One region of the Rhizobium sp. BK538 genome, then DNA from elsewhere that is predicted to be linked to it. Evidence: predicted binding sites of a transcription regulator. Region 1 holds the regulator's gene; each other region holds the start of a gene.
What was found. The regulator LexA, encoded in region 1, represses DNA repair genes until DNA is damaged. The targets are predictions, from matches to a motif close to TGTTCNNNNTGTGTTCNG.
Positions count from the first base shown of each region.

Region 2: a site for LexA is predicted at 8,598-8,615, ahead of dnaE (DNA polymerase III subunit alpha). Genes of this name have one in related genera too.
Region 3: a site for LexA is predicted at 1,371-1,388, ahead of FHX09_RS09465 (glycosyl transferase). Genes of this name have one in related genera too.

Region 1 covers NZ_JACIFT010000012.1:71,870-82,591, reverse strand. Annotated here, with positions in the region: gene gltA (citrate synthase) at 1-689, opposite strand, end outside; gene lexA (transcriptional repressor LexA) at 2,109-2,825, opposite strand; gene FHX09_RS16375 (VOC family protein) at 3,025-3,906, shown strand; gene kdsA (3-deoxy-8-phosphooctulonate synthase) at 3,903-4,748, shown strand; gene FHX09_RS16365 (HAMP domain-containing methyl-accepting chemotaxis protein) at 4,772-6,616, opposite strand; gene eno (phosphopyruvate hydratase) at 7,041-8,315, shown strand; gene FHX09_RS16355 (septum formation initiator family protein) at 8,456-8,776, shown strand; gene pdhA (pyruvate dehydrogenase (acetyl-transferring) E1 component subunit alpha) at 8,923-9,969, shown strand; gene FHX09_RS16345 (pyruvate dehydrogenase complex E1 component subunit beta) at 9,987-10,722, shown strand, end outside.
Region 2 covers NZ_JACIFT010000030.1:33-10,754, reverse strand. Annotated here, with positions in the region: gene FHX09_RS26600 (PleD family two-component system response regulator) at 1-115, opposite strand, end outside; gene FHX09_RS26595 (response regulator) at 134-505, opposite strand; gene FHX09_RS26590 (DUF3572 domain-containing protein) at 638-946, shown strand; gene FHX09_RS26585 (hypothetical protein) at 949-1,620, shown strand; gene FHX09_RS26580 (GNAT family N-acetyltransferase) at 1,595-2,182, opposite strand; gene FHX09_RS26575 (DNA polymerase IV) at 2,228-3,547, shown strand; gene FHX09_RS26570 (L,D-transpeptidase family protein) at 3,642-4,877, shown strand; gene dnaE (DNA polymerase III subunit alpha) at 4,880-8,377, opposite strand; gene FHX09_RS26560 (hypothetical protein) at 8,681-9,265, shown strand; gene FHX09_RS26555 (DUF5680 domain-containing protein) at 9,335-9,799, shown strand; partial or broken gene FHX09_RS26550 (ISNCY family transposase) at 9,942-10,722, shown strand, end outside.
Region 3 covers NZ_JACIFT010000006.1:160,852-171,573, reverse strand. Annotated here, with positions in the region: gene FHX09_RS09475 (ribonuclease HII) at 1-36, opposite strand, end outside; gene FHX09_RS09470 (PA0069 family radical SAM protein) at 147-1,304, opposite strand; gene FHX09_RS09465 (glycosyl transferase) at 1,442-1,960, shown strand; gene FHX09_RS09460 (hypothetical protein) at 2,149-2,466, shown strand; gene moaB (molybdenum cofactor biosynthesis protein B) at 2,503-3,054, opposite strand; gene FHX09_RS09450 (4-(cytidine 5'-diphospho)-2-C-methyl-D-erythritol kinase) at 3,038-3,946, opposite strand; gene FHX09_RS09445 (tetratricopeptide repeat protein) at 3,953-5,782, opposite strand; gene FHX09_RS09440 (polyprenyl synthetase family protein) at 5,913-6,929, opposite strand; gene FHX09_RS09435 (DUF2007 domain-containing protein) at 7,038-7,265, shown strand; gene FHX09_RS09430 (methyltransferase) at 7,273-8,049, shown strand; gene FHX09_RS09425 (Nramp family divalent metal transporter) at 8,046-9,386, opposite strand; gene FHX09_RS09420 (S49 family peptidase) at 9,557-10,417, shown strand; gene FHX09_RS09415 (membrane protein) at 10,438-10,632, shown strand; gene FHX09_RS09410 (glycine--tRNA ligase subunit alpha) at 10,710-10,722, shown strand, end outside.

The sequences.
Region 1 (10,722 bases):
TGATCGGCGTGCAGGATGAAGATGCGGTCCATGGCGCGGGCCAGAACCGGATTGACCACATATTCCTCGCAGGGAACTGCGAAGCACATGCGCAGGAAGTTCGAGGCGTAGTCGAGATCGTTCTTCGGGTAAACGAAGGGCTGGCCGATGTGATACTTGTAGGCCATGGCAGCGAGCGTCGGCATCTTGGCGATCATCCGCAGGCTTGCGACCATGCGCTGATGCGGATCGGTGATGTCGGTGGAATCATGGTAGAAGGCCGACAACGCGCCGACGCAGCCGCACATGACGGCCATCGGATGCGCGTCGCGGCGGAAGCCCGTGAAGAACCGGCTCATCTGCTCATGCACCATCGTGTGATGCGTGACGCGATAGTCGAAATCCTTCTTCTGGGCAGCGGTCGGCAGTTCTCCGTAGAGAAGCAGGTAGCAGACCTCGAGGAAGTCACCGTGCTCGGCAAGTTGCTCGATCGGATAACCGCGATGAAGCAATACGCCGGCATCACCATCGATATACGTGATTTTCGATTCACAGGATGCGGTCGAGGTGAAACCAGGATCGTACGTGAAGGAAGCCGTGTTCTTGTACAGGGCGCCGATATCGATGACATCAGGGCCAATCGTGCCGCTCTTGATGGCGAGATCGACTGATTTATCACCGATTTTCAGTGTTGCGCTTTGTTCCGTCATTCTGATCCTCCAAACTGGCGGTTGGCGCCATAAAAGCGCCATAGGGTTAAGCGTCGTCGACGATAGCTATATGATCGCGCGCCTAATGCCAAGTTACCGTGGTGCCATTTTGTGCATCGCAGTATCAACTTTTGGGCACTGCTGCGATGTACCCTGCGCATAGCAGAAGCTAATGATAATCCTTGGCTTTTCTGATTTCCGATTTTCCTTCAGATTTCAATCGATTATTGTTGCTTCAAGCCTCGAGAGCTTGCATTGTGGTTGCAAGGGCGGCTGTTTTTGGGCGCAGATGCATGCCGCGGTTGAAGCCATTTGAGGTGAGAAAGGCCGCTCCGGGCGCGGGTGCGCCTGCCCGTGCGGCAGAGCCTTATTTTCTCCGGCCTCAATCTACTCCCAAGCCTCCGCGCCTTCCGCACGCCGTCACTCGTTTCCTGGCCAACGCGGGGTACGACCGCGACTCTCGGCTGCTCATCGTGGTTTCAACGCGCTGTGGCAACGGAGATGGAACATGGGCGCTTTGTCCTGTTTTCTCCGGTCTTCCTCGGGACTGGCGCCGTCCTCTGGTTTGAGTTCGCAAGTGATCCGCCAGCAATCCGCCTGGGAGCATGGATTGTCGCGTCGGCCCTGATTGCGCTGGCGGCAGGCCAAGGCCGCCCGAAATCTTGCGCAGGCAGGGGTATTGGGTGTTCTGGGAATGCTTTTCGCCCAGTTCGAAACGCAGAGCAGGGCGACCGTCATATTGGATTCACCTGTAGCTACGACGATTACGGGCCGCGTCGAGCGTCGGGAAGGCGATGGCCGTGGCCGCTGGCGCGCTACATCATCTCGCTCTCGCTCTCGCAGACGCAGTCGCCCGGGACATTGTCATTGCCGAGGACGGCAGCCTTGTCGCGATTGTCAAAGGGCAAGTCCTTGCACCAAAAATCGACTCCATCCGACTGACTTCATCTTCGATCAATGGCGAAGGGTGCTCCACCGCGATCATTGGACGGCGTCGGCCCTGTTCGGCTGCGGGATAATAAAGGTGAAGCTCAACGTCTCTTCTCGGCAGCGGAACTGCGTAATGCTCGCAATGCGTTGCGTCAGGCTGCGATGGGCGCTACGAATCGCTTCGTATGCCTGAAAGGCGCCTGGTGCACCGCCACGCATGATAGCGGCTACGTCCTGACAATCGTCGAAAACCCTGTGTACTTCGGCGCTGCGTGCGACACCGCCGATATCGTCTCGTCTGACGGAATGCCGGTCGGGCGCACTGCTATTCACCGGCGAAACCTTGCGCCGCTCGGGCACCGCTGAGATACGGATAGACGACCAGGGCACCCATCGTGACGACCTCGTATACCACGCATGATCGCCCCTGGATGCGGCATCGGGCATACAACTGTCGAAGCGGTACGTTTGACGACGAGCTGCCTGTCGTTAGTGATAACGGCGAATGAGGCCGACCAGCTTGCCCTGAACCTTGACGCGGTCGGGTCCGAAAATGCGCGTTTCATAAGCCGGGTTCGCGGCCTCAAGCGCAATGGAGGCGCCCTTGCGGCGGAAACGCTTGAGGGTCGCTTCCTCGTCATCGACGAGTGCGACGACGATGTCGCCGGCATTTGCCGTGCTGGCGTTGCGGATGATCACTGTGTCGCCGTCGAAGATGCCGGCTTCGATCATCGAGTCGCCCTTCACCTCAAGCGCATAGTGCTCGCCCGGGCCAAGCATGTCGGCCGGAACTGTAATGTCGTGGGTATTGTTCTGGATTGCCGAAATCGGCACGCCGGCAGCAATCCGCCCCATAACCGGTACGGAGGCCGAGCTGTCGTTGTCGGCATGCGCAGCCGGCTTCGGCGGCGCAACCGGCTGCGGCTTGCCGAGGCTGCCTTCGATAACGCTCGGCGAAAAGCCGCGGCGGGGCTGGAGGCTCGGATTATATGCCTCCGGCAGCTTGATGACCTCCAATGCGCGGGCCCGATTAGGCAGTCGGCGAATGAAGCCCCGTTCTTCGAGCGCAGTAATCAGCCGGTGGATGCCTGACTTGGACGCGAGATCCAAGGCGTCCTTCATTTCGTCGAAAGACGGAGGGACACCGGATTCCTTCATCCGCTCGTGAATGAAGAGAAGAAGCTCCTGTTGCTTGCGCGTCAGCATCGAAGTTGAACCCCAGAGTCGTGAAACAAAGCCAGAACAGACACTATATGTTCCATATGTGTTCCGCAAGTGCCTAAATTTTCATAAAACTTGCCTGCAACTTGCTCAGTTTTTGCGTCGCTTTTGAGTGAAAGCGTAGAAGGGGGTTGCATTGTTGCCTTGCCCGGCGCACATCTTCGCAAATTCCGGAGAGTTTGCCATGAGCGAAGCACATCCGCTGGACCACATCGTGCTGCCGGTCTCCAATATCGGACTTGCGCGCGAGCGCTTGGGAAAGCTGGGATTCACCGTCGCACCCGATGCCCGGCATCCTTTTGGAACCGAGAATGCCTGCATATTCTTCGCCGACGAAACATACCTGGAACCCTTAGGCGTCGCCAACGCGGAGCTGCACGAGGCGTCGGCGAAGAAAGGCAATGTCTTCACTGCGCGTGACCGGGCTTTCCGATTTCGATGCGGGGATGATGGTTTCTCGGCGGTGGTCTTTGCGACCACCGATGCTGATCGCGACCATGCCCGGTTCCTTGCCGAAAAGATCAATGGCGGCGAGATGCTGCAGTTCGAGCGGCCGATGAAGATGCCTGACGGCTCTCAGGCCACCGCTGCGTTCAAGCTCGCGTTCGCGGTCGATCTGCGGGCTCCGGATTTTTTCTTTTTCACGTGCCAACGCGTCAATCCGCTGCCGGCCGACCGTAGAGCGCTGCAAAAGCACGCAAATGGCGTGAGTGGGATCGCAGAGATCGTTCTTGGCGCGCCGGACCCAAAAGCATTTGCGCCATTTGTGCGTGCTGCGGCGCACGGCCTCCCGGTGACCAACGAGGCCTTTGGCGCGAGTGTGACAACTCCGAACGCCAGAGTGAGCGTTCTCTCCCCAGATGGATTGGATGCCTACTTCGATATTCCGGCACCAAATGATCGCGGCCTGCGTGGCGTCGCCATTGTCTTCAAGGTCAGTGATCTCGCCGTGACAGAAGCGCATTTGGCTGCTAACGGGATGACTTATACGCGCAAGAACAATCGAATTCTGGTGAAGGCGGCGCCCGGACAGGGCGCGCTCTTCGCCTTCGAGGAGAAACGATGAGCCAGACAAATTCCGAAGTCGTGATCGGCGAAGGCGCCGGCCGCGTCACCTTTTCGAATGCCGGCAAGCTGTCCCTGATTGCCGGGCCTTGCCAGATGGAGAGCCGCGACCATGCCTTCATGGTCGCCGGTGTATTGAAGGAACTCTGCGACAAGCTTGGTCTCGGCCTCGTCTATAAGTCCTCGTTCGACAAGGCGAACCGCACCTCGCTGTCGGCGCAGCGCGGCATAGGTCTTGAACAGGCGCTGGAGGTCTTTTCGGACCTCAAGAAGGAATACGGCTTTCCGGTTCTGACCGACATCCATACCGAGGAGCAGTGCGCCGAGGTGGCGACGGTCGTCGACGTCCTGCAGATCCCGGCCTTCCTGAGCCGTCAAACCGATCTGTTAGTGGCAGCCGCGAAGACCGGCCGAGCCGTTAACGTCAAGAAGGGACAGTTCCTGGCGCCTTGGGACATGAAGAACGTTCTCAACAAGCTGAACTCGACCGGAAACCCGAATATTCTGCTTTGCGAACGCGGCGCCTCGTTCGGCTACAACACACTGGTTTCCGACATGCGTTCGCTGCCAATCATGGCGGCGATGGGTGCTCCAGTCGTTTTCGATGCGACGCATTCGGTGCAGCAGCCGGGCGGGCAGGGCGGTTCGAGCGGCGGCCAGCGCGAATTCGTGGAGACGCTGGCACGGGCAGCCGTTGCGGTTGGCGTCGCCGGTGTCTTCGTAGAAACGCACGAAGATCCTGACAATGCGCCATCCGACGGGCCGAACATGGTCTATTTGAAGGATATGCCGCGGCTGCTCGAAAAGCTGCTGGCCTTCGACGTGATTGCAAAGGCCGCCTGAAACCGGCAGACGGGTGTCGGCCGTCAACCGGCGAGCGCCATCCTTTTGTGGGAGGCATATCCCATGGTCGCGGACTGTCCCGTTTCGTCGAGACAGAAACGGGACAGCAGGTGATTGAGGCGCACCGCCTCGTCGCCCAGCTCTCGGCAGGCGGCGCTGGTTTGCTCGACCATCGCCGCGTTCTGTTGCGTGACACTGTCCATCGTGTTGATGGCGGCATTGACTTCCAGGAGCGCGGTGGTTTGTTCGGAGGAAGAACGCACGATCCCCTCGATCAGCGCCGTGACCTTGAGAATCTGCTGATCGATATTGCTGAGCGCTTCGCCTGTGCGGTTGACAAGGCCGACGCCTGCTGAAACCTGGCTGGAAGAGGTCTCGATCAACTGTTTGATTTCTTTCGCCAGATTGGCGGAGCGACCGGCAAGGTCGCGCACTTCCTGTGCAACGACGGCAAAGCCCTTTCCGGCATCACCTGCGCGGGCGGCCTCCACTCCGGCATTCAGTGCGAGGAGGTTGGTCTGGAAGGCGATTTCGTCGATGACGTTGATGATCTGGCCGATCTGTGCGGATGATGTCTCGATCTTCTCCATCGCGGCCACCGCCTCGTGCACGACGGTCGCCGAGTAGCTTGCGCTTTCCTTGGTCGCCGTCATCATCGCGTTCGCTTCGTTGGCCCGTTCCGATGAATTCTTGACGGTGACCGTGATCTGGTCGAGCGCCGAGGCTGCTTGCTCCAGTGAGGCGGCCTGATGTTCCGTTCGCCGGGCCAGATCATCCGTGCTCGACGCGATTTCGCTCGAGCCGGTCCCTACCGTATTCGTGACGGCTGAGATTTCTTTCATTGCGCCGGAAAGCGTACGGATGCTCGAGTTGAACTCCTCGCGCAGCTTTTCATAGGTCGCTTCGAAGGGCTCGCTGAGTTGGACAGAGAGGTCGCCGCCCGAAAGGCGCTCCAGACCGCGGCTCAGACTGGTGATGACGCGCTCGCGGGCAGCTTCCTCGTCTGCCTTGGTGGCGGCGAGCGCCGCATCGCGCTGTGTCTGGACCTGGCGTTCGGCATCCTGGCGCTCACGGATATTGTTCCGTTCCTCGGCGGCTTCGCGGAACACGGAGACGGCGCGCGCCATCTCGCCGATTTCGTCGGCGCGGCGGCTGAAGGGCACTTCCTTCGAATAATCGCCGGCGGCAAGGATCGCCATATAGTCGCGCATTGCTGAGAGCGGCACGACAGCGCGTCGACGGAAGACGTAAAGGCCGCCGAGCAACAGGAAAAACGAGACAGCTGCTGCCGCGAGCGTGATGGTGGAGAGGATGCGGGTCTGTTCGGCGGCATCCTTTTCGGCAGCAGCCAGGAAGGCGTTCGCCATATCCACGAGCTTGTTGACGGCCTCTTCATGAATATGGAAATTCGTTGAAAGCTTCTCGAAAGCCGCCGGGATGACGGCGGCGTCGTTCTTGAGAATGGCTGGGGCGAGTTCTTCTGCCATCACCTTCCAGAACACGTCGCCTTTGACGAGGACATCGTTCAGGAGTTTTTCCTTGAGGTCGGCGCTGAGCGCTGTTTCCGACCAATATTTGCGGCGATCCTTATAGGCGGGCTTCAGGACAGTCTGGATGCGCTCGATATTCTTCCGCGCGACTTCAGGACGCTGCACCGCCTCAAGTGCGAGCATGTAGGATTCAACAATATAGAGAGGTGGCGGCAGGATATCGGCAACGAGATCCTTTCCGTAGACGATCTGCTGATACATCTCGCCGTTCACCCGCAGCTTGTTGAAGGCGTAATTCTGAATGCCGATCGACGTGATCAATCCTGCGGTGACGACGGCCGCGAAGATGGCAAGGCTGCGAGCAATATTGAGTTTCATCCGGCGCCCCGTAAATTCTAACAGCGAACAGGTGTTGTTTATTGAAATGGCTTGGAGTTTGGAGGGAGTTTAGAATCTCTATAAACAGGCGGAATTGAACCGCATAAGGAAGTGCATCATGCAATACTACTTACCGGAGGACAGGCAGTATTTCCTCATCGAGGATTAATTGTAATATTAATTGGTTACTGATCGATAAATTTGCAACCACATTGAATGTGGTGACTTGTTTTCAAAACCTGAAGTTTCGAAACACTGGAGCAGGGGCAGCGGAAGGATGCCGTGACGCGCCTCTTCAAAAGCCTGACATATTCGCGCGATAGGTCCGTGACGTGCCGTGTGTCGTCGGTGTGGCATTGTAATTTGCGTGCCTTCGATTAAACAGGCTTCGAACGATTTATCCACCCTCGAGCAGGAAGAGCCGATGACCGCAATTACCGACATTATCGCCCGCGAGATTCTCGACAGCCGTGGCAACCCGACCGTCGAAGTCGATGTCTATCTCGAAGATGGCAGCTTGGGCCGCGCGGCGGTGCCGTCGGGCGCTTCGACCGGTGCTCACGAAGCCGTCGAAGTGCGTGATGGCGGCAAGCGCTATCTCGGCAAGGGTGTTGAAAAGGCCGTCGAAGCCGCCAATACGGAAATCTTCGACGCGATCGGTGGCATCGACGCCGAAAACCAGATCCAGATTGACAACATCATGATCGAGCTGGACGGCACACCGAACAAGTCGCGTCTCGGTGCCAACGCCATCCTCGGCGTGTCGCTCGCCGTTGCCAAGGCGGCTGCTCAGGCTTCCGGCCTGCCGCTTTACCGCTATGTCGGCGGTGCGAGCGCCCATCTTCTGCCGGTTCCGATGATGAACATCATCAACGGTGGTGCGCATGCCGACAATCCGATCGACTTCCAGGAATTCATGATCCTTCCGATCGGCGCCGATTCCATCCGCGAGGCCGTCCGCATGGGCTCGGAAGTCTTCCACGTCCTTAAGAAGGAATTGTCGGCTCAGGGTCACAACACCAACGTCGGCGACGAAGGTGGCTTCGCGCCGGGCTTGAAGAGCGCGCCTGAAGCCCTCGACTTCATCATGAGGTCCATCGAGAAAGCCGGCTACAAGCCGGGCGACGACATCAGCCTCGGCCTCGACTGCGCCTCGACGGAATTTTTCAAGGACGGCAAGTACGTCCTCGAAGGCGAAGGTCGCACGCTGGAATCGGGTGCCATGGCCGAATATCTTGCACAGCTCGCGGCCCAGTACCCTATCATCTCGATCGAAGACGGCATGGCCGAAGATGATTGGGACGGCTGGAAGGCTCTGACGGATCTGGCCGGAAAGAAGGTTCAGCTGGTCGGCGACGATCTCTTCGTCACCAACTCGGCTCGTCTTCGCGACGGTATCCGCATGGGTGTTGCCAACTCGATCCTCGTCAAGGTCAACCAGATCGGCTCGCTGACGGAAACCCTCGACGCCGTCAACACTGCCCACAAGGCTGCCTACACTGCGGTCATGTCGCACCGCTCGGGCGAAACCGAAGATTCGACGATTGCCGATCTGGCCGTTGCCACCAACTGCGGTCAGATCAAGACCGGTTCGCTATCGCGTTCGGATCGTCTTGCCAAGTACAACCAGCTGATCCGCATCGAAGAAGGCCTCGGCCCGCAGGCCCGCTACGCCGGCCGTTCGATCATCCGCGGCTAATCGCATCTGATTTCAACGACTTCGAACCCGCGTCCCAAAGGCGCGGGTCTTTTCTTGCTTAATTTTTCATAGTCAACGGACAGTTAATCTCTGCCCGGTAGTCTTGGACGCATCGAGGTAATGCGTTCGAGCGTGCGTTTATGTGGACAAAGCATCACAAAAAGAAAAAGATCGGTCGTTTCGTCGTTCCGGCGATGACGGTCGCGTTTCTCTCCTACTTCGGCTATCATTGCATCCACGGTGATTACGGTCTGCGGGCAACCGAGGGGTTCGAGCGCCAGCGGATAGCGCGTGAAAGGGAGTTGGCGGTTCTGAAGGGCAAGCGCGAGCATCTCGAAAAGCAGGTCGCGCTGCTGAGCGACGGTTCGATGGACAAGGATATGCTGGACGAGAAAGCGCGTCTTCAGCTGAATGTTTCTCGTGCCGACGAGATCGTCATATTCAATCACTATTCCAATTAACCGAAATTCAGTTAACTGAAATAAAGTCTTGTTTATCAGTAGTTTACTCATGAATACGAGCCATGCATTTATGGCATTGCTGCGGCGAAATTTCTTCCCTATGGTACGCGCCACCAAAGAACCGACAAACCCGTAGGGAGGGGTGAATGGCGCCGCGAAAAACCGCGACCGTTTCCAGCCGTAAAACTAGCGTAAAGCCGGCAAACAAGGCATCCAATGGTGGTCCTGTTGCTGATTTTACGCGCGATGAGGAGCTCAAGGCCTATCGCGAGATGCTGTTGATCCGCCGCTTCGAGGAGAAGGCCGGACAGCTTTACGGCATGGGCTTCATTGGTGGTTTCTGTCACCTTTACATTGGCCAGGAAGCTGTGGTCGTCGGCATGCAGATGGCGCAGAAGGAAGGCGATCAGGTTATCACCGCCTATCGCGATCACGGCCATATGCTGGCAACCGGCATGAGCGCGCGTGGCGTCATGGCCGAGCTGACCGGGCGCCGTAGCGGTTATTCGCGCGGCAAGGGCGGCTCGATGCACATGTTCTCCAAGGAGAAGCATTTCTACGGGGGGCATGGCATCGTCGGTGCCCAGGTTTCGCTCGGAACGGGCCTTGCCTTCGCCAACCGCTATCGCGGCAATGACAGTGTCTCCGTCGCCTACTTCGGTGATGGTGCCGCCAATCAGGGCCAGGTCTACGAGAGCTTCAATATGGCCGCTCTGTGGAAGCTGCCGATCATCTACATCGTCGAGAACAACCGCTATGCCATGGGAACCTCGACCGCGCGTGCTACCGCGCAGTCGAACTACTCCCTCCGTGGCTCCGGTTTCGGCATTCCCGGCATCCAGGTCGATGGCATGGATGTCCGCGCGGTCAAGGCTGCAGCTGACGAAGCCCTCGAGCATTGCCGCTCCGGCAAAGGCCCGATCATCCTCGAAATGTTGACCTACCGCTATCGCGGCCACTCTATGTCGGACCCGGCGAAGTACCGCACCAAGGAAGAAGTGCAGAAGATGCGCTCCGAGCAGGATCCGATCGAACAGGTGCGTGCGCGTCTGCTCGAAAAGGGCTGGGCCTCGGAAGACGATCTGAAGGCGATCGACAAGGACGTGCGCGATGTCGTTGCTGATAGCGCCGACTTCGCCCAGTCCGATCCGGAGCCGGATGCATCCGAGCTCTACACTGACATTCTGCTCTAATCGGGGAGGGACGACCCATGCCAATCGATATTCTCATGCCCGCCCTCTCTCCGACGATGGAAGAAGGCACGCTTTCCAAGTGGCTCAAGCAGGAAGGCGACACCGTCAAATCAGGTGACGTCATTGCCGAGATCGAAACCGACAAGGCGACGATGGAAGTCGAAGCCGTTGATGAAGGCGTCATAGGTAAGCTGCTGGTGCCGGCCGGTACCGAAAATGTGAAGGTTAACGCCAAGATCGCGGTCCTGCTGCAGGACGGCGAATTGGCCTCCGACATCTCCGCCGCACCCGCCGCGCAGCCCGCCCCGGCTGCCGCCGCCCTGCAGGCGGAAGAAAAGCCGGCGCCCGCTGCTCCGGTTCCAGCAGAGCCGAAGGCTGCCGTGCCGAATGATCCCGAAATTCCGGCAGGCACCGAAATGGTCTCCATGACCGTCCGCGAAGCGCTTCGCGATGCCATGGCCGAAGAAATGCGCGCTGACGACAGCGTCTTCGTCATGGGCGAAGAGGTTGCCGAATACCAGGGCGCCTACAAGGTCACCCAGGGTCTTCTGCAGGAATTCGGCGCGCGGCGCGTTATCGATACGCCGATCACCGAGCACGGCTTTGCCGGCGTCGGCGTTGGTGCTGCGATGGCCGGCCTGAAGCCGATCGTCGAGTTCATGACCTTCAACTTCGCTATGCAGGCGATCGACCAGATCATCAACTCCGCTGCCAAGACACTCTATATGTCGGGCGGCCAGATGGGCGCTCCGA
Region 2 (10,722 bases), on a different contig from region 1:
GGGCCTGATAGCCGTCGCCGGCGGTCAGTACGTCGAAATACTCGGCGACTAGCCGAGCCTCAAGCAACTTGACGTTGGCCGGAATATCATCAACCACCAGAATGCGCGCAGTCATAGGCTTCTTTCCGATGCGTCAGGCATCGCCCAGATAGGTCTTGATCGTCTCAATGAATTTAGGAACGGAAATGGGTTTGGAGACATAGGCCTCGCAGCCGCCCTGGCGGATGCGTTCCTCGTCTCCCTTCATGGCAAATGCTGTGACGGCGATAACGGGAATGACGTGCAGATCATCGTCTTCCTTCAGCCATTTCGTAACCTCGAGACCGGAAACCTCAGGTAGCTGAATGTCCATCAGAATCAGGTCCGGCCGGTACTTGCGCGCGAGATCGAGCGCCTCCATGCCATTTCGGGTCTGGATCGTCGTGTAGCCGGACGCCTCAATAAGGTCGCGAAAGAGCTTCATGTTGAGCTCGTTGTCTTCTACAATCATCACCTGTTTGGGCATGACACGCGTCCTACGTCCGTTCTGGTACCGCTTCCCCGCAAGAAGAAGACTTATGCGGCGGCTTGGTTCCATAGAACCGATGGCGGCACACTATCGCTATTTGGTTGAAAAATAGGTAATTTACCCAGAGAAATGCAAAGCAACTTCAAGACTTCGAAACAACTCGCGGCCGATCCACAGCTGACCGCAATCTCCGTTCTCACCTGGCTTGCCAACGAACCGGAACTGTTCAGTCGTTTCCTCGCGTTGACCGGCGTCGAACCGGCGCAAGTCCGCCACGCGATCAGCGATCCTGGGTTTATTTCCGGCATGATGGACTTCATCATGCAACACGAGCCGACAGCGATGGCCTTTTGCCAGGCGACCGGCACCGCGCCCGACGCATTGAATGCGGCATGGCTGCACTTTTCGCCGCCGGGACTTGGCTCGGGAGAATATTGAGCATGGATACTGCTACCAACATCAGCCAGGTGCGCCTCGGCGACCGGCCTTTGGTCGTCTGCGACATCGACGAAGTGGTTCTCGAGTTCCTCACTCCCTTTACCGCTTTTCTGCGCTCGCACAGTTACGACCTCCTGCCACGGTCGTTCCGCCTCTACGGCAATATCGTCTCTTTGCTCGATGGCAGCGAGTTGGATAAAGCAGCCATCGATTCGTTTGAGGAAGTATTCTTCGCGAACCAGCACCTCTGGCAGAGGCCGGCGGAAAACGCGGTCGAAACGCTGCAGGCGCTCTCGGCCGACGCCGACATCGTCTTCTTGACCGCAATGCCACCTCGGCACCACGGTATCCGACGAGAATTTCTCAACCAGCTCGACCTCTCTTTCGACCTGATCGCCACGGAGGAGCCCAAGGGGCCCGTTGTCGCAAGGCTTCATGATCGGCGAAGCCTGCCTGTCGCCTTCATCGATGATATGCAGCGCAATCTCCTTTCCGTTGCCGATCATCTGCCTGAGTGCCTGCTCCTGACCATGATGGCCAACGCGGATTTCAAGCCGTTCGCACTACCGCCGGTTGGAAACATCGTGGCGGCCACTGGCTGGGACCATGCCGCAGAGCTGCTAAGGGCACATTTCGCGGCCGATGCCCTCACGAGCGCAAATCCAGCCGCATGAGCGGCCGGCCATCCTTTCGCTTTGCCACGGTTTCAAATCCAGCCGCATCGAAGATCGCAGTCGACCCCGTACAAAGCGTCACCGACTTCGATTGCTTGACGTGGTCGATCGGACAGCCTTCAAGGTAGCGAGCGCCGTGACGCCGCGCATGATCGATTGCACCGGCAAGGAGACGATGGCTGAGCCCCTGCCCCCGCAAATGCGCGAGCAGGAAAAAGCAGCTTACTGCCCAGAATGACGGATCGTGAGCATCGCCTTCCTCCACCGGTCGGGACACCGTTCGCGGCGAATTAAATTGCGGCACGTCGTGCCGGGATCCGACTTGGACCCAAGCGATCGGCTCGTCATCAGCATAGGCCAGGATGCCTGGCGGCGGACCGACGGCTATCCGGCCCTGCATGTGCGATTTTCGCTCTCCCGGCCCCATCTTCGCTCGCACGGCATGAGGCAAACGGAGCGCAACGCACCAGCAGTCATAGAAGGCTCCACGAGGACCGAAGAGCCGTTCGAAGTCACCCCACCGGTTCGCGGTCACCGGCTCGAAACGGAGATCGATATCCAATGCAATCCTCCTCGCCTCTCTTGAGACTCAAAAGTTTAGAGGCTAATGTTGCAATGTTCAATCTTTGTTCTCGTCATGACACCTGTGTACGCCAAGACACCCGGCTTCTGTCGCGACTGCCTTGCCGAGCAGAAGGCCGAAACGCGCCGCTGCGCGGCGTGCGGAAGCCCTCGTCTCGTGCGGCACAAGGAACTGTACGAGCTGACGCTGGCGCACATCGATTGCGACGCCTTCTACGCAGCGATCGAGAAGCGCGACAATCCTGAGCTCGCCGACAAGCCTGTCATCATAGGCGGCGGAAAGCGCGGGGTGGTCTCGACCGCCTGTTACATCGCGCGCATCCATGGCGTTCGTTCGGCGATGCCGATGTTCAAGGCCTTGGAGGCCTGCCCGCAGGCAGTGGTCATTCGGCCCGACATGGAAAAATATGTCAAGGTCGGACGCGAGGTCCGCACCTTGATGCAGGAACTGACGCCGCTGGTTCAGCCGCTTTCGATCGACGAGGCGTTTCTGGAACTCGGCGGCACCGAGCGGTTGCATCACGATCCGCCGGCGCGCACGCTTGCCAGGTTCGTCCAGCGCATCGAGAAGGAGATCGGCATAACCATCTCCGTCGGCCTTTCCTACTGCAAGTTTCTCGCCAAGGTCGCGTCCGACTTGCAAAAGCCCAGAGGTTTCTCGGTCATCGGCCGGGAAGAGGCCGTCTCCTTCCTTGCCCCGCGGCCGGTGACGACGATCTGGGGCGTGGGGAAGGCATTTGCGGCTACGCTCGAGGCTGACGGCATCCGCACCATCGGCCAGTTACAGGGGATGGAGGAAAACGACCTCATGCGTCGATATGGCAGCATGGGGCAGCGGCTGGCGCGCCTTTCGCGTGGCGTCGACGACCGCGAAGTCCATCTGAACGATGCGGCAAAGAGCGTTTCGTCCGAAACGACCTTCTTTGATGACATTTCCCGCTACGATGAACTCGTTCCGATCCTCCGCAGTCTTTCGGAGAAGGTCTCCTGGCGGCTGAAGAAGCACGACATTGCCGGCCAGACGGTGGTTCTGAAAATGAAGACGGCGGACTTCAAGTTGCGCACTCGCAATCGCAAACTCGAAGACCCGACCCAGCTTGCCGACCGGATCTTCCGCACCGGGCTGGAACTTCTCGAGAAGGAAACGGACGGTACGAAGTTTCGCCTGATCGGGATCGGCGTGACCGATCTTTGCGACCCCGCGCGCGCCGATCCACCCGACCTTATCGATGCGCAATCCGGCCGCAGGGCAGCCGCCGAAGCGGCAATGGACAAGCTGCGCGACAAGTTCGGCAAAGGCACCGTCCAGACCGGATATACGTTTGGCGGCAAGCGCGAACACTAATATGTGAGCCTGCCTCAAGGTCCGCTATTTCAAGTTTTCCTTAAGCTTCGCCGATTAGGCTGGTGTTTCAAGTATTGCGTACCGGTTGAGTCATATGTTGTCGCGTCTCGTTTTTGTCCTCGGCCTGCTGTCGGCCACCGCACTCGTGCACCCCGCGCTCGCGGCGGATGCACGCACGCTGCAGATCTTCGTATCGAAGGATGCGCAGTCGCTCACACTCTATGACGGCGCCGAGGTCGTGGCGACCTCGAAAGTCTCGACCGGAAAGCCGGGCCATGCAACGCCGAGCGGCATCTTTTCCGTTATCGAGAAGCGGCGATATCACGAGTCCAACCTCTATTCGGCGGCTCCGATGCCCTTCATGCAGCGGCTGACCTGGTCCGGCATCGCGCTTCACGAGTCGGACTCCGTGCCCCGGTACCCGGCATCGCACGGCTGCGTCCGCATGCCGTCAGCCTTCGCCAAGCAGCTTTATCAGCTGACGGAGATGGGCGTTCCGGTTATCATTACCGATGGCGAACTAACGCCTGAACCGATCGATCATCCGACGCTCTTCCGGCCGGACATGCCAGAGCCCGCAGCGTTGCTTTCCGACGCGGCTTTGCGGCCGGCGATCGGCCAGGCTCCCGTTCAGGTCGCGATGAACGACGTCGCGCTACCGGCTGCCCAAACGCCGGCGGCAAGAGCGCCCGCGAACGACACGCCGATCCGCATTCTCATCACGCGCCGCAGTCTGCGCGAGGAGGTCATCGACCTTCAGACCCACCTCAATGAGCTCGGATTTGCCGCAGGTGGACCCGACGGCTTGCTCGGCTCGGCAACGCTGCAGGCGATCAGCGATTTCAAATTGAAATATCCGGTTGAGCCCACGGCAGACAAGTCACCAACGAGTGACGCACTCACCAAGGCGGTTTATGCCGCGGCCGGGAAGGGAACGCCGCCGAACGGCGTCATCATGATCCGCCAAGGTTTCCAGCCTGTTCTTGAAGCGCCGATCTCGATCGAGAACCCTCGCCTTGCCCTCGGCACGCATTTCTTGATGGCACGCAGTATCGATTTCGAAACCGGCTCGGCAGACTGGATGGGTGCGACGCTTCCAAATACACTCTCGCGCGCAACCATGACGCGGCTTGGAATCAGCAGCCTCGAGAGCTCGATCATATCAGGCACGCCGATCGCCAATGCTCTGAGCCGTATCGATATTCCCGATGAGACGCGGCGAAAAATCGACGCCATGCTGACCCCCGGCTCGACACTGACGATTTCCGACACCGGCCTCGGACTCGAGACCGGCAACGGAACCGACTTCATTACCCTAACAAGGGGCTGACGTCAGACCAACTCGACGTCAACGACGCCAGGTGCCGCACGAAGGGCCGCGGCAATCTCGGGCGTGATGCGATATTTTTGCGGAAGCTCGACTTCCACCTCGCGTTTGCCCTCCTCCTTAATCACGATGAAGGAGACGAGGCCATCACCCTTGGCATTGAGGTGCGCCGCGACCGCGCGAAGCGGCCCGGAATCGCGCACGTAGACGCGCAGAGCCTTCTGCATCTGCAGAGACTTCTCCTCAAGCGACTGTATGGTCTGCAGCCGAAGGCCGACACCTTCCGGCCGCTCCTCCCCGGTCGCGGTGATCACGAAGGACTTTCCGGATTCCAGCACATCGCGGTACTGGTTCAGCATCTCGGAAAACAGCACGGCTTCGAACTGACCGGATGAATCCGAAAACACGATGATGCCCATCTTGTTGCCGGTCCTCGTCTTGCGCTCCTGCTTGGAAATGACGGTGCCCGCAAGGCGTCCGTTGCTTGCTCCCTGCTTCACTGCCGCCGAAAACTCGGCGAAGGTCTGCACGCGCATCTTCTGCAGAATGTTTTGGTAGCTATCGAGCGGATGCGCGGTCAGGTAGAAGCCAAGGACCTGGAACTCCTTAAGCAGCTTCTCGGAGGCCAGCCACGGCGAAAACGGCGGCAGCGAGATTTTCTCGGGGCCTGACGAAAGAGCGCTGCCGAAGATATCCGACTGGCCGCTCAGCTTGTTTTCGTGTGCACGCTGGGCATAGCCCATGATCCGGTCGAGACCACCTGCCAGTTGCGCGCGATCGAGCCCAAAGCAATCGAAAGCACCGGCGAAGATCAGGCTTTCCAGCACGCGGCGGTTTACCTGTCGCGGATCGATGCGCAGGCAGAAATCTTCAAGGCTCGCGAATGGAGTGTCGCCACGAACCTCAACGATATGATCGACAGCCGATTCGCCGACACCCTTCAGCGCCGCCAGCGCATAATAGATCCTGTTGTCGCCGGTTTCGAAGTGGCGAAACGAAGTCTGCACCGAGGGTGGGATCACCTCGATGTCGAGGCGCTTGGCGTCCTGGCGGAAGTCGTTGACCTTTTCGGTGTTCGACATATCAAGCGTCATCGACGCGGCGAGGAACTCGACCGGATAATGCGCCTTCATGTAGGCGGTCTGATAGGAGACGATCGCGTAGGCGGCGGCGTGCGACTTGTTGAAGCCGTAGTTCGCGAACTTCGCCAGAAGCTCGAAGATGTTGTCGGCCTGCGGCTTCGACACTCCGTTCTTCACGGCACCATCGACGAAGCGCTCGCGCTGTTGGTCCATCTCGGCCTTGATCTTCTTACCCATGGCGCGGCGCAGAAGGTCGGCCTCGCCAAGCGAGTAGCCGGACAGGACCTGGGCGATCTGCATCACCTGCTCCTGGTAGACGATAACCCCCTGCGTTTCCTTCAGCAGGTAGTCGATCGTCGGATGGATCGATTCTATTTCTTCCTCGCCGTGCTTGCGGGCGTTGTAGGTCGGGATGTTCTCCATCGGACCGGGGCGATAAAGCGCCACGAGCGCGATGATGTCCTCGATGCAGTCTGGTCTCATGCCGATCAGCGCCTTGCGCATGCCCGCACTTTCAACCTGGAACACGCCGACCGTTTCGCCGCGCGAGAGCATTTCGTAGGTCTTCTTGTCGTCGAGCGGGATCGAAGCGAGATCCACCTTGATGCCGCGTTTGGCGACAAAATCGACGGCGACCTTCAGCACCGTCAGCGTCTTCAGGCCGAGGAAGTCGAACTTGACGAGGCCGGCTTGCTCGACCCACTTCATGTTGAACTGGGTGACCGGCATGTCGGAACGCGGATCGCGATACATCGGCACCAGCTTCGACAGCGGGCGGTCGCCGATGACGATACCGGCGGCGTGCGTCGAGGCGTGGCGGTAAAGGCCCTCGATTTTCTGGGCGATATCGAGCAGGCGCGCGACGACCGGCTCCTTGCCGGCCTCCTCCTGCAGCTTCGGCTCTTCCTCAATCGCCTTCGACAGTGGCGTGGGATTGGCTGGGTTGTTGGGAACCAGCTTGCAGATCTTGTCGACCTGACCGTAGGGCATTTCCAGCACACGGCCGACGTCGCGCAGTGCCGCGCGCGCCTGCAGCGAACCGAAGGTGATGATCTGCGCCACCTGCTCGCGGCCGTATTTGCGCTGCACGTAGCGGATCACCTCTTCGCGGCGATCCTGGCAGAAGTCGATATCAAAGTCGGGCATCGAAACGCGTTCCGGATTGAGAAAGCGTTCGAAGAGCAGCGAGAAACGCAGCGGATCGACGTCGGTAATCGTCAGCGCGTAGGCAACCAGAGAGCCCGCACCCGAGCCACGACCCGGACCGACGGGAATGTCATGCTGCTTTGCCCATTTGATGAAGTCCGAAACGATGAGGAAGTAGCCCGGAAACTTCATGCGTTCGATAACGCTGAGCTCGAATTCCAGGCGCTCGCGGTAGTCCTTCTCCTCGTAGCCGGGCGACATGCCGAGCGTGGCGAGGCGATTGTCCAGCCCTTCCTCTGCCTGCCGGCGCAGTTCGAGCGCCTCTTCGCGTTCCGCTTCCTCGGGATCGGCCGTGGCGCCCGTGAAGCGCGGCAGGATCGGCTTGCGCGTCTTGAGTATGAACGAGCAGCGGCGCGCGATCTCGATGGTATTTTCCAACGCTTCCGGCAGATCCGCAAACAGCTTCGCCATCTCGGCGCGGCTCTTTAGGTAGTGATCGGGCGTCAGGCGGAACCGCGTATCGTCCGAAACGATGGCGTTGTGGGCCACCGCCATCAGGGCGTCGTGGGCATCATAGTCGTCGCGCGTCGGGAAGAATGCTTCGTTGGTGGCGACCAGCGGCAAATCATACTCATAGGCAAGACCGATCACCTTCTGCTCATGGCGTTTGTCATAGGTGCCATGACGTTGCAGTTCGACATACAGTCGGTCGCCGAAATGCCGCTTCAGCAGCAGAAGGCGTGCTTCCGCCTGAGCTGTATGGCCGTCCTTCAGCGCCATATCGATCGGCCCCGTCAAGGCACCGGTCAGAGCAATTAGGCCGTCGGTTCCGATCTCATCGAGCCAAGAGGCACAAATGTGTATCGACTGACCGCCCTCACCGCCGAGATAGGCCCGACTGACGAGATCCACCAGCCGCTCGTAGCCGGCCTCGGTCGCAGCCAACAGTACCAAAGACGGGAGCTTGACGAGCGCCTGCTGGCCGCCACGCCGTTCCGTCTCCAGGCCGTCTTCCATGTCGATCGAGACCTGGCAGCCAATAATCGGCTGCAGTCCTTCATCCACCGCTTTCTGAGAAAACTCGAGGGCGACGAATAGGTTGTTGGTGTCGGTGATCGCGATCGCCGGTTGGCTATCGCCCGACGCCTTGTAGAGGATCTTCTTTAGCGGCAGCGCGCCTTCAAGCAGCGAATAGGCCGAGTGGACCCGAAGGTGAACGAAGCCGGGCGTACCGCCGATGAAACCGCTTACCGCGTCTTTCTCCGCACCCGCCATGACATGCCTTCCGATCACCTGAATCAATCAGAGCTATTCTCAGCATTGAGGGGTCGATGTCCAGAGAAGGGAAGCGTTCAGACCGCATGGCGGTCATGCGGTCCCCGTAATTCTTACATTGCCATGCAGATCAGCGAGAAGCTGGCAACGAACATTGCGATGGAGGTGAATGCTGCGATATCACGGATCATGTCAGTCATTTGGCTCTCCTGTTCTCTTATGTTTTTATTTTGTTCTCCTAGTGTTCTATTGTCAACAGGATTCTTTTCCGCTCTGCTGGCGGTGTGGCGACGGGAGAAAAGCATGTTTAAGTTTGTATTAATTGCTGGATTGGCTTTATCGGCGGCGTTTACTGCCAATGCCGAGCAGATTGATGCTGCGCGCATCGTCGATGCTGCGACCGGTGATTGGGATGGCGACGGGGGAATGGATCTTGCACTGTTAGTCGCGCCAGCAGGCAGCGCCAGCGACGACCAGATCGGCATATACATCTATCTTCGCGACAGCGACCACGAGCTCTTGCGACTTTCGCTGAGTGCGCCAAACAAGATTTGGGGCAGCACCAGCGCTGAGGGCGTCTTCGGACAGGAACCGTCGTTGAAAGCCGTCGGCAAATCCTCGATCGCCGTACACTCACAAAACAGCGCCATCGGCCGTGATCGCTGGGACCAGACGCTGACGGTTGCCTATCGGAACAAGCAGTTTGTCGTCGGCGGCTTCACCTACAATCACTACGACACGCTCGACCCCAATGCCGGCGGTTCCTGCGACTACAACGCCTTGACCGGCAAGCTGCAGAAGAACGGCAAGGACGTCAAAGCCGAACCCCGCACCATACCGATCGCCCAGTGGAAGGACGACACAGGACAAGCAATCTGCGGGCAATAGCTTTGTTCCTATTTTGTTCTTTACAATTGGCACCATTATTGAGAGGCTGCCGAGCGGGAGGGCGAAGATATGGATATCGCCGAATTGAACCGCTTTATCGTCGAGGCCAAGGCCAATACCTATGTCGGCGGTGGAATTCCTTCGTCTGCCTGCCGGACGGGATCGCATGACATCGGCTATCAGCGCGGCCCGTGGCGCTATCTCGACAGCTACTTCGGCGGAACGGATTTCGCGGGGCAGGAAGTGGTGTGGCTGGACAGCGAACCGATCTGGGCGATGAACTATTTCGGCCGCATCGTTGAGCATTCGCTGATCGACGGAGAGCGAGCGGGGACCGTCATCAAGGCTGCGCTGTCGAAAATGTATGCCGAATACCGACGCTTTCTCGGCGGCATGGAATTCGAGCATGCCTTCGGTTTCTATGCCGATCAAAGCACCGGCGACTGCAGCCATTTCAGCGGCCGCGAAGTAATCGTCGTGAACGAGCGCCGGGCTTACGAACTCGATTATCAAGGTGGGCTCATCCACTCCTAGCTAGCGCCCGTCCGTAAACGGTAAACTGCTGAAATTATTAGATGAATCGTGATATCTGCGCGGGCAAAGCCCGGCGGTTTCAGGTATACTTTAGATCAAGCTACTGATTCTAAAGACAAACCCGTAACCGCCGGAGCCGACAATGCGCCAAGAACGCACGGTCCAAGCCAGTGTATTCGATCTTTTCGCGAACACGAGATCGGTCGTGAACTGAAGGCGATGTCGCAATGGCTGGATGATGATCGCGATCTGCTCGGGCTGGTGACGCGGGACCTGCGCCGGCATGGTCTCAAGGAGACCGGTCGCGAGGGGCTGCCGGCCGAGGGCTGTGCCTCAAGCAGCATCGCCAGTTGAGTTATCAGGAACTGGCCTTCCATCTCGAAGACTCCGCCTCGTTTCGGGCGCCTTTGCCCGGCTGCCGTGGGGGTGGATTCCGAAGAAGTCGGCCTTGCACAAGACGATCAGCGCGATCCGGGCGCAAACCTTTGAAAAGATCAACCAGGTGCTACTGGCGAGCGCCCGGCAGGAGAGGCTGGAAAGTGGCAAGGTCGTGGGTGTGGACAGCACCGTCACGGCCGCACTGATCCACGAGCCGAAGCAGCCTGTTATGGGACGCTGTCCGGGTGATGGTGCGGCTGTTGCAGCAGGCCGATGCACAGGGTCGTGCCATCCCATGGCGCGACCACTGCCGCGCGGCAAAGAAGCAGGCTCGGGCGATCGAATATTCCCGCGGCCGCCCGAAACGGATCAAGCACTACCGCACACTGCTCAAGATCACGCAGACAACCTTGAGTTATCTGCAGCAGGCGAGTGAACAGTTGCCCCTGGCGGCGGGCCCGGCGGTTGACCTCTGGCAGGCGCAAGTCCGCCACTATAAGCCGCTGATCGAACGGATCATCGCCCAGACCGAGCGGCGGGTCCTG
Region 3 (10,722 bases), on a different contig from region 1:
AAGCATGGGAGAATCGGGTGACGTGCGACGTTTCATGCGGCTGAACCTCGCACGCCAACCCGATTTCCTGCAAGTCCCCGGATCAGGGCGGCGGGCCGGGGACTTGAGCGCGGAAGGGCAGGGCGACCATCCGCGAAACTCAAACATCAAAGCAGCGAGAGTTGAACGCCGCTGCCATCGGGCGGAACGAACAGGTCGTCCCGCAGTGGCATGCTGCGTCGGGTCATACCGAGCCGTTTCGTCGCCATTTCAAAGCGGCGCGCAATCTGCCAGGCATAGGGTCCAGCACCTTTCATTCGCTTGCCGAACTCGGCGTCGTAATCCTTGCCGCCGCGCATCGAGCGAACCAGCGACATGACGTGGCGGTAGCGGTCAGGATAATTTTGCAGCAGCCAGTCGCGAAACAGCGGTGACACTTCGAGCGGCAGGCGCAGGATCACATAACCCGCTTCCGCAGCGCCAGCGGCGTGAGCCGAGTCCAGAATGCGCTCCAGTTCATGATCGTTGAGCGCCGGAATCATCGGGGCAGCCATCACCGATGTCTGGATACCTGCCTCGGAGAGCGCGCGGATGGCCTCCAGCCGACGCGTCGGCGTCGAGGCGCGCGGCTCCATGGTTCGCGCCAGCTTTCGGTCGAGCGTCGTCACCGACAGCGAAACACGGACAAGGTTCCTCTCCGCCATCGCCGAGAGAATGTCGATGTCGCGCATGATCATTGCCGACTTGGTTACGATCGAAACCGGATGGTTCGCCTTCTCAAGCACCTCGAGGATCTGCCGCATGATGCGCCATTCCTTCTCGATTGGCTGGTAGGGATCGGTGTTGGTGCCGATCGCGATCACGCGCGGCTTATAGCCGGGCTTCGCCAATTCGCGCTCCAGAAGCTTCGCCGCATCCGGTTTGGCAAAGAGCTTTGCTTCGAAGTCGAGGCCGGCCGAAAGCCCCATATAGGCATGCGTCGGCCGCGCGAAGCAGTAGATGCAGCCATGCTCACAGCCACGATAGGGATTGATCGAGCGGTCGAAGGGAATGTCCGGCGATTCATTGCGGGTGATGGCCGTACGGGGCTTTTCGATCTGAACCTCGGTCTTGAAGGGAGGTAGGTCCTCAAGGTTCTGCCAGCCGTCGTCGAAAGTCTCACGGCGCAACGGCTCGAAGCGCCCGCTCGGATTGAGTCCGGCTGCGCGTCCCCGGCGGCGGTCGACATCGATCCGCAGGCCGGCAGATACGATCATCGCATCGGCAATATCTGCCGTATTGGCAGGCGCGAATGCGGCCTGCCCTGCAAGGGGCTGCTCGTTCATCGGATTCTCCGCTGGCGGAAGCGTTGCTTCCATCCGTTTTGATGATTAAATTCCTATCGGCAAAATGAGAACAATGCAAGAACAAAATGAGGAAAGTGCCGCTGGCAAATTTTTGTGCGGCGCTCTATGAATAGGCAATGTTGACTGTTGTACTCGAATGCCGGGATCAGGAACCTGAACTGGCGCAGACGTTATCGGTGTTGGTTGCAGGCGCGGTGGAGGGGCTCGTCAGCGATGTCGTAGTGCTTGACCACGACTCAAGGGATGGGACCTCAAGGGTGGCCGATGCCGCCGGCTGCCGGTTTCATTCGCAATGGGATATCAAGGATATAGTGCGCTCGGCGCGGGGCGAGTGGCTGCTTTTCGTCGAGCCGGGAGCGCGGCCACAGACGGGCTGGATCGACGAGATTGCCGAGTACATGGCGCTAAACAAGTTGCCGGCGCGCTTCACTGCCTCGCGGGGATATCGACGGCCCTTCCTGCAGCGCATCGGCCGTGCCTCGTCGCCGCTCGAGCTTGGACTTCTCCTTCCCAAGAAGCAGGCGATGGCCACGGCAAGAAGCGGTATGCGCCTTTCCGAATTCGCGAAAGGGCAGAAGCTGCGCAAGCTTTCCAGCGAACTGATTCCATCATGGGTCGCGCGCGCCGCCCGATAGCAAACGCGTGCTGGTCCTTCGACCTCTCCGCAAAAGATGGCGCCCGATACAATTTTGCGCTATAATTCCTGCATGGCGCCGCCCGAGCGCCTCGCTTCGTGACGGTCGACCATGGAATGCCGTTAGACGGCAGAACAGGTCAGCGGAAGTCTCCTCTTCTGCCGGTTTCCGGCAAAAGGAGGTGCGTCATGAAACGCAATATGATCCGCGGCCTGTTGTCGGCCGTCATATTGGCGACATCGATGATCGCGCATCCGCATTCGGCAGCATCGCAGATGATGCGCAGTTGCGCAGGCCGATCCGAGGTCGTTAATTTCCTCGACAAGAACTTTGCCGAAAAACTGACGGCAGTCGGATTGGTCAACCAGAACGCCATGCTTGAGGTCTATGCCGCGCAGAGCGGCACGTGGACGCTGCTCATCACGGATGTTCGCGGCGTAAGCTGCATCCTGCTGTCGGGTGATAGCTGGGAGACGATGCCTACTCTTCCGGGCATTGGGACATAGCGCTGCAGGTTTGCATTTTTCTGCCGAAGCAGTCCGTTACTTGCCCCCGCCGCGCTTCAGATGCTCATCGAGGCGCGGCATGATCTCCACGAAATTACAGGGCAAGTGGCGGTAGTCGAGCTGGGCTTTCAGGATGCCGTCCCAGGCATCCTTGCAGGCGCCGGGCGAGCCGGGCAGCGCGAAGATAAAGGTCGCGTTGGCAACTCCCGCCGTGGCGCGTGATTGAATCGTCGACGTGCCGATCTTGTCGTAGGAGATACGGTGGAACACCTCCGAAAAGCCATCCATCTTCTTCTCGAAAAGCGGTTCCAGCGCATCCGGCGTAACGTCGCGGCCGGTAAAGCCTGTTCCGCCGGTGGTGATCACGACGTCGATATCGTCGCGCTCGGTCCAGGCCTTCACACGCGAAGCGATTGCCTGTCGGTCGTCGGGGACGATCGCGCGGTCGACCAACCGGTGACCCGCCTCCGTGATCCTGGAAACCAACGTATCGCCGGAACGGTCATCGGCGAGCGTCCGTGTGTCCGAGACCGTCAGCACGGCAATGCCGACAGGGATGAAGGAACGCGTTTCATCCAGTCTTGGCATCATGCCCTCCAGCGATCGTTTCCGTTGCTTCGAAATACCAGTCCGGTCGCTCGCTGTGAAGCGCTGCGACCGCGTCCTCAGCCGCTGCAAGCGTATCGAAGATGCCGTAGCAGGTCGCGCCCGAACCAGACATGCGAACAAGGGAAGCGCCTTGCTTCTTGAGCATCGCCGAGATCTCGGTAATTTCGGGCAGCAGGTCCCGAGCGACCGGCTCAAGGTCATTGCGCATCGAGCCTATCGTCTCGACCCAGGTGGAACGGGGTGTCATGTCGAGTGCCGGATTGGTCTTGATCGCCAGCTTCCGGAAAACCTCGGGCGTCGATACGCCTTTCAACGGGTTTGCCAGTATCATGGCAAAGGCCGGCATGTTGTCGACAGGCGTGATCTCTTCGCCAATGCCGCGCGCGATCAGTGGTCTGCTCGCCAGGCACATGGGCACGTCGGCACCGAGCCGGACGGCGATCGCCTCGATGGTCGCATTCGAAAACGAGACGTTCCAGAGCCGCATCAGACCGCGAAGCGTCGCTGCCGCATCGGCCGATCCGCCGCCGATTCCGGATGCAATCGGCAGGTTCTTCTGGAGATGGATGCGAACCGCGGGAGCAAAGCCACCCTCGCAAGTGATCGTGTCGCGCAGAATGTCCCGCGCCTTCAGGACAAGATTGTCGTCGCGGTCGTCGACGAGCGCCTCGGCGAAGTGCCCTGAGATCGCGAACTCGTCGTCCTCCGCCGGCCTAAATTCCAAGCGGTCGCCAAGCCGGGTGAAGGTCACCAGCATATCGAGCAGATGGTAGCCGTCGGACCTCTGGCCCGTCACATGCAGGGCCAGATTGATTTTTGCCGGAGCGTCCTCGATGACAGCTACGTCATCGCGCAACCTCGTCGCAGGCATCGCCTATCAGGACTTCTTGTCCGTGGGCTTCGGTTCGACCGGGGCCGGATCCGGCTGCTTCTTGTCGGCGGCCTTGGAGTTGTCCGTATCCTGCGGCAAGCCGTTGGCGATCTTTTCCTTGATCTTCGGGATCTCGGAAGCCTCAGGCTCAGAGCCGAGAGCGCGGTTCCACTGGTAGACAGCTTCGAGCTTGCGGCCGACACGCCAGTAGGCATCGCCCAGATGGTCGTTGATCGTCGCATCGCCGGCCTTGATCTGCGCTGCCTTCTCCAGCTCCTCCACCGCATCGTCGAAGCGGTTCAGCCGGAAATAGGCCCAACCCAGAGAGTCGATGATATAGCCGTCATCCGGACGCAGATCGACCGCCTTCTTGATCATCCCCAGCCCCTCATCGAGGTTCCGGTTCATGTCGATCCAGGAGTAGCCAAGGTAGTTCAGAACCTGTGGCTGGTCGGGGTTGAGTTCCAGCGCCTTGCGGAAATTCGGCTCGGCCTGGTCCCATTTCTTCAGGCGCTCATAGGCAATGCCACGCTGGAAGAAGACCGTCCATGCGCCCTTGCCCGGCAGCGGGCCGAGGACTTCGACGGCCTTGTCGTAGTTGTCGGCCATGGCGGCGTAATCCTTCGCATCCGACAGCACACTGCCGTAGGCGAGGTAGCTGCGAACGTCTTTTGGATCAGAGGCGATCAGGCTTTGAAGGTGCTTGCGCGCTTCTTCCACCTTGCCGCCCTGCGCAAGGGCAAGACCGAGCTGCAGCTCGGAGATGCGGCGCATCGGCGAGGTCTCCGGCACCTGCTTGTAGAGCGCAATCGCGCGGTCCATCTGCTCCTGCTTCTCGGCAATGCCGCCGAGCATGACGAGTGTATCGGCGCTATCCGGATCCAGCGTCTTGGCTGTCTGCAGGTAGAGCGAGACAATATCCTCGGCGCCATCGCGGTTCAGCGCGCCCCCGATGGAGAACAGCACGCCCGCAGCGCCCTGTTTGGCGGTCTGAATCTGCTGCTCCTGCTTCTCGCCCTTTTCGATGCTCTGGCGCAATGCGTTCAGCGGCGCGTAGTTCGGCAGCAGGTTGTCGCCGACGGAGATCGCGTCGAGTGCCTTTTGCTTGTTGCCCTGCGAGGCTTCCAGTCGAGCGAGAGCCATGACGGCGCGCATGAAGGTATCGGGAGCCGTCGCGCCGCCGTCCCTGTCGAGCACGGCGTCGTTGAGGTTCTGGCGAGCCGCCCTTACGTCGCCGTTCACAATCGCGATCGCGCCGGCATTGTAGGATTTGAAGATGCCGACCCAATCCGGCCCCTTCATCTTCTGAACCATGGCGAGCGCATCCTTGCCACGGCCGGCGCCGACACGAGCCCAGGCAGCGAGCAGATCGTTCATCATCCGGTCGAGATCGTTCGGGCCGGTATATTTCAGAAGTGATTCAGCTGTCTTGTACTCGCCGCGGCGAATGGCATCCATGCTGCGCACGATGGTCGTGATGCGCTCGACCGTCGGGTCGCCTTTCAGGTCGTTGGCATATTTCACGCCATCCTTGATGTCGCCGTTCAGAAGTAGCGAGATCATCAGTCGCTGGCGAATCTCCGGATTTCCCGGCTCGATCTGCAACGCCTTCTTGTAGAGCTCAATCGCCGTCTCGTAATCGTGATCGACATCGGCCGTCCGGGCAGCCAAAAATGCGCCGGAGAAGCTCGTGACGCTATCCGGATCGAAGATCACCGTGGCGGCATCGTCCTTCTTGGCCGTCTCTTCGGCATTCACGCCGCCGAGCGCTGCCAGCGATAGGACCGCTGCCATGGCTGCGCTCGAAAGAAGACGGAAGGCAAGTTTTTGCCGCATTAGAAAACCTCTCTTGTCGGGCAGCCGGCCTCGTCCGACTGCAAAATCAGTTGAAATGACTGACTCACAACAGGATGGCTTTTTTGAAGCGGCCCTGCAATAAATTCAGCCCGCGATCAGTGACCGTCGATTAATTGACGCGCTCAATGCAGAAGTCGATGACTTCCATCAGGGCCGACTTCCATGCCGTCTCGGGAAGCGGCGCGAGCGCATCGCGTGCAATCGTGCCGTAGTGAACCGCCCGGGCAATGGTGTCGTTCAGCGTGCCGTACTTGGCAATCAGGCCAAGCGCCCTTTCGAGGTTCTGGTCGCTGCTCTCGCCGCCTTCAATGGCCTGTCGCCAGAAAGCGCGCTCTTCCTCGGTGCCGCGGCGATAGGCGAGGATCACCGGGAGCGTGATCTTGCCCTCGCGGAAGTCGTCGCCGACATTCTTGCCGAGATCGGCTGCCTTGCCACCGTAGTCCAGCGCGTCGTCGACGAGCTGGAAGGCTAGGCCGAGATTCATGCCGTAGGACTTCAGCGCGTTGCGGCCGGATTTGCCGGCATCGGCGACGATCGGGCCGACTTCCGCGGCGGCGGCAAATAACGCCGCGGTCTTCGCGCGGATGACTGCGAGGTAGTCGTCCTCGGTCGTTTCCATGTTCTTAGCGACGGAGAGCTGCAGCACTTCTCCTTCGGCGATCACGCAAGCCGCCGAGGAGAGCACATCGAGCGCATCGAGCGAGCCGACATCGACCATCATGCGGAACGCCTGGCCGAGCAGGAAGTCGCCGACGAGCACGCTCGCCTGGTTGCCCCAGATCATCCGGGCGGTGGACTTTCCGCGGCGAAGGTCGCTCTCGTCAACCACATCGTCATGCAGCAGCGTCGCGGTGTGCATGAACTCGACTGATGTCGCAAGCTTGATGTGGTTCTCGCCCTTGTAGCCGAACAGCGCGGCCGACGCCAAAGTCAGCATCGGACGGAGACGCTTGCCGCCGGACGAGATGAGATGGTTGGCCACCTCCGGGATCATCTGGACATCGGAACCGGCCTTGGAGAGGATAAGCTGGTTCACCCGTTGCATGTCCGCCTTAGTCAAATCGACCAGCGGCTTGACGGATGCCAGTTTGTTTTTGCTTTCTTCAAGCGGTATGACCACGCCCAACGACCCGGACTCCTGTTAAATTATTGAGTTGGACAATAGAAAGGGGCGATTGGCGCGGCAAGGGGTGAATTGTCGCGTCGCGCAAATTTGAAAGGGATTTTCCGGCAAATGCATGAACTTATTCGCGCCAATGATCCCGTGTTGCTCTCCTACGCGGAGAGCCTGCTGAAGGATGCGGGGATCCACTGCTTCATCGCCGATCAAGGCATGAGCGTTCTGGAAGGGTCGCTGGACATGTTGCAGCGCCGGCTGCTTGTCGATGACGAGGAGGCAGATCGGGCACGGCGGATCCTCGCGGATGCCGGGCTCGGCGACGAACTGCGCGCTCCCAAGTGAGCCTGAGATGACGGGAGATGTTGCCGAGACGATCGACGCTTTTCATCGGGGGCTGTTCCATGTGGTACAGCCGAAGGGCAGGGGGCATCGCTCCGGCATGGATGCAATGCTGCTAGCTGCGCTTGTGGCCGACGACCGTCCGATCAAGGTCGCGGATCTCGGTGCCGGCGCAGGTGCCGCCGGCTTGGCCGTCGCGTCGCGGCTGCCGGCCGCCGAAGTCGTGCTCTTCGAGCGCTCCGCCGAGATGGCCGACTATGCGCGCCGCAGCGTCCTCCTGCCTGAAAATGCCTATCTGGCGGGCCGCGTTTCCGTCGTCGAGGCGGATGTGACGCTAAGGGCGAAGGCGCGCAACGAAGCCGGTCTCCCCGACGAGAGCTTTCATCACGTCATCATGAACCCGCCGTTCAACGATGCGGGCGATCGCCGCACACCCGATGCCTTGAAGGCGGAGGCACACGCGATGACGGAAGGAACGTTCGAAAGCTGGGTGCGGACGGCCGGGGCGATCATGATCCCCGGCGGGCAATTGTCCCTGATCGCGCGGCCGGAATCGATTGCGGAAATCATCGATGCCTGCGGACGCCGTTTCGGCGGCATCGAAGTCACCGCGATCCATCCGCGCGAGGGCGAGAACGCCGTGCGTATCCTCGTCACGGCCATAAAAGGGTCGCGCGCGCGGCTTTCGCTGCGCGCGCCACTCATCATGCACGAGGAGGGGACGCATAAATTCTCCCCCTTCGTTGACGATCTCAACAATGGCCGGGCGGCCTATGCCAGGCGCTAGCCGGTGACAAAGTCGAACAGCAGCTTGACATTGAGACCGGCAATCAGGACTGCAATCACATAGGCGATTGCGCTTAGCCAGCGCGGGGCGACCAGCGCGCCCATCTTCGCCTTGCTCGCCGTAAACATCACGAGCGGGAAGACGGCGAAGGAAAGCTGCAGGCTGAGCACGACCTGGGTCAGGATCAGCAGTTCCGCCGTACCCTTGTCGCCATACCAGATCGTGACGAAGGCGGCCGGAACAATGGCGATCGCACGTGTGATCAGGCGACGAACCCACGGTTGAAGCCGGATCTTCAGGAAGCCTTCCATGACGATCTGGCCGGCAAGCGTTGCCGTAACCGTCGAGTTCAGGCCGCAGCACAGGAGTGCGATGCCGAAGAGTGTTGGAGCGATTGCCAGGCCAAGCAACGGTGCGAGCAACGAAGATGCCTCGCCCAATTCCACGACGTCCGTCTTGCCGTTCGCATGGAAGGCAGCCGCCGCAAGGATCAGGATCGATGCATTGATCAGGAGCGCAAAGCAGAGCGCTATGGTCGAGTCGATCGTCGCGTAGGTCAGCGCTTGGCGCTTTTCCGGCACCGTGTGGCCGTAAGCGCGGGTCTGGACGATGCCCGAGTGCAGGTAGAGATTGTGCGGCATCACGGTGGCGCCGAGAATGCCGAGCGCGAGATAGAGCATCTCAGGGTTGGAAACGATCTCGGTCGTCGGGAAGAAGCCCCGGATCACCGCACCCCATTCCGGGTCGGCAAGGAAGATCTGCACGCCAAAGCACACGGCGATGATGGCGAGCAGGGCGATCACGAAAGCTTCCACCCAGCGGAAGCCGATCTTCTGCAGATAGAGGATGAGGAACACGTCGAGCGACGTGATAAGCACGCCGAGCTCAAGCGGGATGCCGAAGAGCAGATTGAGGCCGATCGCCGTGCCGATCACTTCGGCGATGTCGGTCGCGATGATGGCGATTTCGGCAAACGCCCACAGCGGAATGGAGACGTACTTCGGGTAGGCGTCACGGCAGGCCTGTGCAAGGTCGCGGCCGGACGCGATGGCGAGGCGCGCGCAGAGCGACTGCAAGACGATCGCCATCAGGTTGGACAGGAGGGCGACGGTCAGCAGCGCATAGCCGAACTTCGAACCGCCGGCGAGCGAAGTCGCCCAGTTGCCGGGATCCATATAGCCGACGGCCACCATGTAGCCGGGCCCGAGGAACGCGGCAATGCGCCGCCAGCGCGTCCCATGTTTCTGCGTCTGGATTGAGCGGTAGACATCGGAAAGCGATGCCTCTTCGCGCTCGTGTCGCCAGCCGGCCTTTGTGTTCGTATTTACGATGTCCATGCAATTTCGCCCTTTTTACCAGTAAGAGCAGTATGTCTGATTGGAATGATAATGCAAGTCATTCGCAATAAGATTTGTGAATGGGAGATGTTTTCTGCAGCGACCATTGCGTTTGTCGCTCCGTTGCATACATGGAAGACGTTTGCTGATGTCGCCGCAAAGGATGGAAAATGGCCGGATTTTTGAAGAGGTTGCTGCCGAAGCGTTTCCGCAAGGAAGGTGTGGTGATCCCCGTGGTTCGACTTCACGGCCCGATCATGAGCGGCGGAAGCCAGTTCCGGCCCACTCTCAATCTCGCCGCTGCGGCGCAGGTCCTGGAGAAGGCCTTTACCTTCAAGGATGCGCCGGCGGTTGCGATCTCGCTCAATTCGCCGGGTGGCTCCCCGGTGCAATCGCGGCTCGTCTTTACCCGCATCCGCGAACTCGCACGTGAAAAGCAGAAGAAGGTTCTTGTCTTCATAGAAGATGTTGCGGCATCCGGTGGCTACATGATCGCGCTTGCTGGCGACGAAATCATTGCCGACCCCACTTCCATCGTCGGCTCGATCGGCGTCGTCTCCGGTGGCTTCGGTTTCCCGGAGCTGCTGAAGAAGATCGGGGTGGAACGCCGCGTCTATACTGCGGGGGAAAACAAGGTGATCCTTGATCCATTCCAGCCCGAGAAGGAAAAGGATATCGAATACCTGAAGACCCTGCAGCTGGAGATCCATCAGGTCTTCATCTCCATGGTTCGCGAACGACGTGCCGGCAAACTGAAGAACGACGATGTGGTGTTCTCCGGGCTCTTCTGGACGGGCACGCGCGGCCTCGAACTCGGCCTGATCGACGGCCTCGGCGACATGCGCCAGGAATTGAAGCGCCGCTATGGGGCCAAAACCAAACTCGAGCTGGTGATGCCTGCGCGCGGTCTTTTCGGAAGGCGCATTCCCGGTATATCGTCAGCCAACTTGGAAGGTGCCGGATCCGGTCTCGCGATCGGACTTGTCGAGGCCGCCGAGGAGAAGGCATTGTGGAGTCGATACGGGCTGTGAGGGATTAAAAGGCTGGCATCATGCCGCAACTGATAATCATTGTCGTGCTGGTGGTTGGCGCCTGGCTTCTCTACCGTCGCTTCATTGCTGATGCAAAGCGGCTCGCCGAGCGATCCCGCCGTGCCGAGAAGGAGCGCCAGACGGGTGCCATCGGCACACTTGTCAAGGATCCGGTTACGGGCGAATACCATCTGAAAAAGGACGAGGACGAGTAGAGCCGCAAAAGCCTTGACCCATCTGGCGCGTCGTGGCACCTGTCCGCGCACTTTTGTACGAATTCGGAAGCCGTTCCATGTCTGCAGCAA